DNA from 2 places in the Vibrio tubiashii ATCC 19109 genome. Region 1 is predicted to be linked to the other one. Evidence: riboswitches for the same ligand, from Rfam matches in the RefSeq annotation. Region 1 holds a riboswitch; the other holds the start of a gene.
The links. Region 1 has a riboswitch for lysine ahead of lysC (lysine-sensitive aspartokinase 3). Riboswitches for the same ligand answer to the same signal wherever they lie in the genome.
Positions count from the first base shown of each region.

Region 2: another riboswitch for lysine. It lies ahead of tet(35) (tetracycline efflux Na+/H+ antiporter family transporter Tet(35)); the one in region 1 lies ahead of lysC (lysine-sensitive aspartokinase 3).

Region 1 is NZ_CP009354.1:2,907,111-2,911,542, reverse strand. It holds gene lysC (lysine-sensitive aspartokinase 3) at 169-1,521, opposite strand; lysine riboswitch at 1,640-1,817, opposite strand; gene IX91_RS13235 (pyridoxal-phosphate-dependent aminotransferase family protein) at 2,049-3,170, shown strand; gene IX91_RS13230 (PglL family O-oligosaccharyltransferase) at 3,235-4,432, opposite strand, start outside.
Region 2 is NZ_CP009354.1:1,274,562-1,278,993, reverse strand. It holds His leader region at 1-9, opposite strand, end outside; gene tet(35) (tetracycline efflux Na+/H+ antiporter family transporter Tet(35)) at 185-1,786, opposite strand; lysine riboswitch at 1,901-2,082, opposite strand; gene IX91_RS05790 (H-NS family histone-like protein) at 2,673-3,083, shown strand; gene IX91_RS05785 (inosine/guanosine kinase) at 3,188-4,432, opposite strand, start outside.

The DNA of each region.
Region 1 (4,432 bases):
AGGATAGCTAGACCGCTTCGCTGCTGGAGAACTAGACTTGACTCTTTTATCGATGTCTTGAAGTTTTAGCCCTCCAGCTCTCCAGCTCTCCAGCTCTCCAAAACGAAAGGGTTGGCAAAAATGCCAACCCTTTAAAGTATCAGCCGAATCCCGAATCCCGAATCCCTTTTATTCCTCAAACAACTCTGTATGCAGCTTCTGAATTGCTTGTTTTGAGACTGACTCGTCAACTAAGAAACAGAGGTTGTGTGGGCTCGCACCGTAGCAGATCATACGCAGGTTGAAATCTTCTAAAGTGCTGAATACTTGCTTTGCATAGCCTTTACTCTCGCTCATATTGTTACCAATCAGAGCAACCAAGCATAGGTTGTGTTCTACTTCGACCGTACATAACTCTTCTAGCTCAATTCTTGCGGCTTCTGGAAGTTGAGGTGCGCCGCCAGCAGTGTCTGTTTGATCCAGAGTGAGCGACACACTGATCTCTGAAGTGGTAATCAAGTCGACCGAGATTTTGTGTTTAGCAAGAATCTCAAACACTTTGGCGAGGAAGCCGTAGGCATGGAACATGTTAGCGCTGCGCAGTGTTACCATAGTTTGGTTACAACGCAGAGCCAGAGCGCGGAATAGTGGTGAGCTTTCTACCTGATGACGAATCCAAGTGCCGCCTTTCTGTGGCTCTTTCGATGATCCGACAAATACAGGAATATCGTGGCGTAGGGCAGGAAGAAGCGTCGATGGGTGGAGAATTTTAGCGCCAAAGTTCGCCATTTCTGACGCTTCACTAAAACTAATTTCAGGAATTGGAGAAGCTTTAGGAGCAATGCGTGGATCTGTGGTGTAAATACCAGGAACGTCTGTCCAAATCTCAAGTCCAGAAGCTTCTACGGCTTCGGCGATTAGGGCTGCACTGTAATCACTACCACCACGACCTAAAGTAGTGGTGTTGCCTTCGGCGTCAGAACCGATAAAGCCTTGAGTAATCACTACTGCATCTTGGCACAGTGGCACCAGTGATTGCTGAGCAAGCTCGCTGATCTGGTCTAGGTGTGGCTCTGCTTTACCGAAATTGTTGTCGGTGCGCAGAATGTCACGAATATCAAAACGTACTGCGCTGATACCGCGCTCTTTCATCAATTGGGTAAGTAGGTGAGTCGACATCAGCTCACCACATGCGACTAGGTGGTCTGTTAGTTTGTGGCTTGCTTGGATCGATGCCGCTTCCGCAAGGCTAGTCACTGTGTCGAGAATCTCGTAAACATCGCTCGCTGCTTGGGTTCCATCTTCAAGCTGTTCGAGTACCGCATCATGAATTTGCGCCAGTTTAGTCAGAATCTCACTACGACGGACTTGGTCTTGTACGCCATTCGCGAGCTCAACCAGCAGGTTAGTGACACCTGAGCAAGCGCTACTCACGACGAGTTTTGTATTTGGATTGCTTTCAATAATTGCAGCACAACGGCTCATTGCCTCAAAGTTAGCAACGCTTGTTCCACCAAATTTAGCTACATTAAAACTGCTCACAGCATTTCTCCCACGACTTCCTAAAATAAAAACTTTTGGTAGCTATACCAACATCCAGTGTTTTGCTTTGATGAAGAGAGTTGAGCGAAAGAGAGGGGGGTCTTTTATATGTATGACTTTCCTCAGAAGCTCATCATCAGACTGGGCTGATGACAGTTGTAGGGATTCAACCCTAGCAACCGACAGATCCAAACCGACACTTCGGATCTACCTCGGCACTACTCCCCCTCAATGTGTTGTATCGGATTTGTGGCTCCACAACACGTCTACCTGGGCAGTGCTCCTCTTCTGCAAAATAATTTGCTATGTGGCATAAATATTCGCCACATATCCGCATTGAACGTTTTTCTGTGAACTATGTCAATGAGAATTTGTAACTTTATGCCTTTTTATAATTAACAAACTTGTGACACTGGTTTGACCTCAATACTTTGGGCTAATTGCTGCCAACAAAGAATTGAATTAAGGTGGGTTTAAGGAAGTAAAGATAGAACAAAAATTATAGTGATATTAAAAAGGAGCTGCCAATGACGATTCAAAGTTTTATCCCCCCTCACCGTATTCTTATGGGACCTGGGCCTTCAGATATATCTCCTCAAGTGTTGCAAGCTTTGAGTCGCCCGACGGTTGGTCACTTAGACCCGTTATTTGTTGGCATGATGGATGAGCTTAAATCGCTGCTCAAGTACGCTTTCCAAACTGATAATGAGTTTACCATTGCCGTTTCTGCGCCAGGGAGTGCAGGGATGGAGACTTGTTTCGTTAACCTGATTGAACCGGGTGAAAAGGTGATCGTTTGTCGCAATGGCGTGTTTGGCGAGCGTATGCGTGAAAATGTTGTACGTGCAGGCGGCATTGCCGAAGTTGTCGATGATGAGTGGGGCGCTCCCGTCTCTGTCGATAAAGTCGAGCAAGCGTTAAAAGATAACCCTGATGCAAAAATCCTAGCTTTTGTTCATGCTGAAACCTCGACGGGTGCGTGCAGTGATGCAGAGGCTTTGGGTAAGTTGGCGAAGCAATATGGCCTACTATCCATTGTGGATGCGGTGACTTCACTTGGTGGGGTACCGCTTAAGGTCGATGAATGGCAACTAGATGCGGTTTATTCAGGCAGTCAGAAGTGTCTTTCTTGTGTTCCGGGTCTTTCTCCGGTGACCTTTTCTCCGGCTGCGATAGAGAAAATTCAAGCACGTACCACACCAGTGCAAAGTTGGTTCCTAGATCAGAGTTTAGTACTTGGCTATTGGAGCGGTGAAGGAAAGCGTAGTTATCACCACACTGCACCCGTCAACAGCTTATATGCTCTGCATGAGTCTCTGTTGATTCTAAAAAATGAAGGGCTAGAAAATGCGTGGCAGCGACATCGAGACATGCATGAGAAACTCAAACAAGGCTTGGAGAAGCTAGGCTTTGAGTTCGTTGTCGAGCAGGGCTCTCGTTTACCTCAGCTCAACGCCATTTATGTTCCGCAAGGTATTGATGAAGCGAAAGTGAGAACTCACCTACTAGAGACTTACAATCTAGAAATTGGTGCTGGTTTAGGCGCTTTAGCCGGTAAAGCGTGGCGTATTGGCTTGATGGGTTACGGTGCTCGCGCTGAAAATGTTGCCTTATGCTTACGAGCACTCGAAGAGGCATTGACGCAATAGCAGTCTCAATAACATATCAATTAATAAGGCGACCTGATGGTCGCCTTAATTATATCTATAGACTCTAGTTAGTCTCTTTTTCACTGTCCGCCTTTAAGGCATCGATATTCGGTGGGATGTACTGCACCTCGGAGAAATCCTGCTCAGGGAATAGGAACTGCGCTTCGCTGCGAATTTGCTCCGCTTTAACACTGTCTCCCAGCCCTTGATAGGCCAAGATCAAATTGTTATAGAAAGCAGGACGAGGTTTATCTTTAATAATCTTCAGTGACCAATCTATGTATGGCTGGATAAACTGGGGATCTTGCTTGTATAAGCCAATATTGAGATAGGTGCTATAGATATCCCAATCGTATCTATCTTTCCAAACCACTGGATTGGTGACTTGGTTGAGTATGTCAGGATCTTTGGGCTGTGAGCGCTCAAACTGGGTAAGCACATAATTGGTATGTAAAGTGGTCAGCATATAAAAGCTTGTCACTATTGGTATGACTAAACTAGACACCCGTAGCGCCGTCTTGGAGATAATACTAAATGGTGCTTGGCGATAACTGCTCGCCCTTTGATCAACCCAGTAGAGCAGAATGACAAAGGTTATCCAGTGAATCGCTGAATGATAAAACGGATACTCAAGCTGACTGTGCAGAACGATGGGAACAAACAAGGCAAACATTGCCAAGCGTGTGCCTTTCTTCGCTTGATAAAGCCTAGCAAGAACAAAAAGCGCCGCGAGTATGATGGCGAGCAGGGGCAGTAAGCCACCTTCAACTCCCCAGTAGAGCAATTCGTTATGTGGATGGTCCATTGCCGCTAAACCAGGTTTATAACTCGGATTTAGCTGGTGTTGTCTCGCCGTGTACACCATATACTCTGGCTCAAATCGACCATAACCATAGCCGGTAAACGGCTTTTCGATCAGCATGTCGAGTGCTTGAGGAAAAGTATATCTTCTCGGGCTCTCTAGATTGCTCTTCTGTTCCACTAAAGAGTCATCTTGCCCGGTCATTAATGGGGTTGAAAAGCCTAGCCCAGTTCCCACAATTATGGCCACTATCCAACCGACAAAGCGTTTTTTGGTTGCAAATCTAAATACGTACGGAATCAAGAGGGCAATAGAAAGAACTGCGGCCAACCAACCTGTGCGCGAAGCCAATACAACCAACAGTGGTACAGTCGCAACGGGCATCAAATACAACAATGCCACTTCACTGACTTTACGTTGGTACTTAGTCGGATGACGGGTGAGTAAATAGCCAGATAGC
Region 2 (4,432 bases), 1.6 Mb from region 1:
TGGTGATGAATGTTCATGACTAATTTACGCATACTTAATAAGCTCTTCTGTTCGCTTTGTTGATATCCACACTAACCAAGCCGAAAACATTTTTCAACCATTTATTTAAACTTTTTTCAATTTGTATATGACAAATAAAAAGGGAGCCTGAGCTCCCTTATCTAATAGCAATAACTTCAATCTGTTACGCGTTTTGGCAACTCGCCATCTTTGACTTAGACAGAACAGATAGCAAGACACAAATAGCGATAAATGCTACCGACGCCGCTGCGAATGACATGCCGATAGAAGCGGTCATACCTAGAGTAATAAAACCAATACACGACACGACTGCAACTGACAGTGCATATGGTAACTGAGTCGCTACGTGGTCGATGTGATTACAACGAGCACCTGTTGAAGAAAGAATGGTGGTATCTGAGATTGGTGAACAGTGGTCACCAAATACTGAACCCGCTAATACAGCACTTAGCATTGGTAGCATTAGCGCCAGATCCGTTGCACCTGCCATATCACCCGCGATTGGCAGCATGATACCGAATGTACCCCATGATGTACCTGTAGAAAACGCCATAAGGCCAGACAATAGGAACAAAATAACTGGCAACCAATGTGGGTTGATATTGCCTTGAGCTAAAGTCGACAAATACTTACCTGTGTTCATGTCACCGATAACTGAACCAATCGTCCAAGCAAACACCAGGATCAGGATCGCGCCAAACATTGATTTCGCACCAATCCAAAGCGTACGAGAGATCTCACTTACCGCAATACCTTGTTTAACAACGGTAAACAGCGCAACAGCCAAACCAACTAGGCCACCGTAAATAAGAGATGTACCTACATCAGTGTTTTCAAATGCGCCGAGTAAGTTAAACGCAATGCCGTCCGCAGCAAGAGCTTGACCACCGGTGTAAAGCATCGAAGCAACCGTCGCAACAATAAGTAAAACGATCGGCAAGATGAGATCAGAGACTTTACCCTTATCGCTCTCTTCGATATCCAACTCTTCGTTTAGCTCGTGAGCTTCTTCCGAGTCTTCCGCTTGCTCTTTTGCAAACCCGTGCCCACGTGACGCCGCAATTTCATGCTCACGCATCTTACCGATGTCTAGTCCGAACCAAGCAACAGCAAATACCATAAGTAGCGCGAATATCGCATAGAAGTTCATCGGAATTAGGCGAACGTATGCGCCAAGTGCTGAATACTCAGTAATACCATGCGAAACTAAGATGCCACCAATGATTGTCATGATGTAAGCACCCCAGCTAGAAGCAGGCATGATCACACACATTGGAGCAGCAGTTGAATCAAGGATATAAGCTAGCTTAGCTCGTGATACGTAGAAACGGTCAGTGACAGGACGAGAGATAGCACCCACAGCCAAGCTGTTAAAGTAATCATCAACAAAGATGAAAACACCTAAAAATGCAGCAAGAAGCTTAGAGCCACGCTTACTTTTAACGCGAGTTTGCGCCCACTCTGCAAACGCACGTGTACCACCGGATAGCGTCAATAGCGCTGTCATCATCCCTAGTAAAATTAGGAAGCCGACAATACTCATATTCCAAGTATTGATACCGCCATCTTCAATAAAGACACTTGAAACGGTAGAACCAACATATCCAAGCGCACTACCGAATGAGTAGTCGTTAAGTAGGATTGCGCCTAAAACAATACCGACACCAAGCGATACGAGTACGCGGCGGGTAATAATAGCAAGACTCAGTGCCACAATTGGCGGCAAAAGAGATAAAGGAGATGATGCAAAATCAATTAAATTCATGATCTTCAAAAACCAGTAATAAATGGTTAGAGATCTACTGCAGACTAATTGAAGGAAATCATTTCCAATCAATTAAGTTGAAATTAGCGATAGGTCAGCGAATGCGAAACCCAGCCCTACAGTAGCGCTCCATAGTTTTACAAATTATAGACTATGGCAGTGTTACCCCTTTCGAGTGTAACCCCAGCAAACCTCCTTGATGAGAGAATTCACTTCGGCGAAATAACCTTTTATGTTTGCTCATTGGCATCACCCCAGCAAACACTACTTATTTATTCCGCGCCTCTACCGCGATTGTTGAAACTTTAAACTACCGAAAAATCATTTTAACAATAATTTAACCAACAAAACGCATTAGGTTGCGCCCATTGTACTCATATCACCACCTCTTTCAACATAATATTCCATTTTCTACTGTTAAAAATATCGTTAGCCAACTTCGACTAAGCTTTCAAGATTGATGAATAGTCATCCAATTGGATAACTTATTGGCCCATCCATTGAACTCAAATGGTCTGATTTCTTAGAAATCCACTCTACTAATGACGTTTTTTTAACCATCCTTACATGACAGATACATTTTTTTGATACGCCAGACTTGTTTTTTTGTACTGATACATACTAAAGGCATATAGCTCAGGGATACGGTTATATTTTCGATAACATTTAATATGAAACCGGACTCCCAGATAGGCCTCTGTTAATATAAGAGATAAGCGCGATAGAAAATCTATTTATTGCAAGCAACTAAATTAATAATAAAACGGCTCTCAAACAACATTCTGATAGTTTATTTTACGTAAATTTATGTCAGTGAGATTGTAATATTAAATTTAGAGGTTTATGATTCATACATCGACAACTTATATTGTGAAGAGATGAATAAATGTCGGAACTAACAAAAACACTATTAAACATTCGTAGTCTACGTGCTTTTTCTCGAGAGCTAACACTTGAGCAATTAGAAGAAGCGTTAGATAAACTAACTACTGTTGTAGCTGAGCGTAAAGAAGCAGAAGAAGCTGAACGTGAAGCAGCTGCAGAGCAAGAAGCTAAATTAGCCGCCATTGCTGAACAGATTACTAAAGACGGCATCGACGTCGAAGCGCTTATTTCTGCATTGGCAGGTGAGTCTAAAGGAAGTAAGCCAAAAGCGAAGCGTGCTCCTCGCCCAGCAAAATATAAATATGTAGATGCTTCAGGTGAAGAGAAAACTTGGACAGGTCAAGGTCGTACACCTTCAGTAATCCAAGAGCAACTAGATGCCGGCAAGTCACTAGACGACTTCCTAATCTAATCACTTTTAATGATTTACAAAAAGCGCCTATATGGCGCTTTTTTATTATTGCCGCAAATAAAAAAGCCTCAATTTAATGAAGCTTTTATCGTTCAATAACGGAATTAACGTTCCCAGTACGCTTCTTCCAAGCTATCTTCTCGCTCAGGAAGTCCACGAGATAAACGCGGTGAATGCTGCACTAACACTTCGTAACTGGCGCGATTAGAGTATTTACATACTTGCGAGAACGATGAATAAGTTAAGTATGAATGTGCGTGCTTGCTTGAGTTAGGCACATTTTCTTTATGGTATTTGTTCGCTGCCATATCATGTAATAAAGCAGAAAGAGCGGCATCACCAGCACCATTGGTATTCTTAATTTTCTCTGGGCCACCCATATAAGGTGAAATATGCGAGTAAACTTTAATTGGATTATCGCAAAGCCCTTTTGAAGCAGGTCGGCTAAATTCGTAGCGGTTAAATTCTGCAATACTGCCTGGCAATAATGGTAAAGACGTTTCACGTTTTGCAGACTCTTCAGTATAACCCGCCATAAATAGGCCTACTGGCCCAGCGGTACATAATACTAAATCAACCCACTCTAGCGTTTTATCAGAAGCTGCAAGAGGATCGGATTCTCCGGTTAGTGCTTCCGCTTCATCTTCATTCATTGCTACTACTGAAACATGCTCGTTTAAAAAGTCTTGCCAGAACTTTGGATCATCTTGAATAACGAATTTAGTGCCTAGAGTCAGTACGACAGGTACGTCATGTTTTTTTGCGTACTCGATCGCTCTCATCGTCGCTTCAGGCATTGGGTCGCCTTTCTTGCAACGCACCAAGTAAGCGGTTAACACCAAAGCAGAAGCGTTTTTAAATATTTTCTCAGGAATGCTATCTGGATGGAGCTGGTTCATTTGCCCTTCACTAATAGCAAAAGTGCGCTCACCGTCTTCAGTAATTAATGCGAAACAGCGACCAATTGCCCCGTCGACACCTTGAAGGTGGTTTAGATCCATACGGCTTGATGTATTGCATAAGTAGCGGTAACCATAACTGCCAATTTTAATATCTTGGCTCATTACGCCTAAAAGCGTAGAGCGGTCATCAGCCAGTACTGAATAGTTGTGGAGCGTATTACCAATCGTACCACCAGCGTATTCATTGGTGATCAAATCACGTTCTTTGAGTTCGTTATATAGCGCTTCTGCAGTCTCATCATCAATAACGAGCGAGTGTCCCTTACTCAGTTGGTATTTTTCGATAAGCTCACTGCTTACTTTGGCCTCAATATCAACAAGAGTTTGATCAATGCCGATAATATGCGTGCGCGACATTTTTTTACTTTCTTGTGATTGACTCACTAA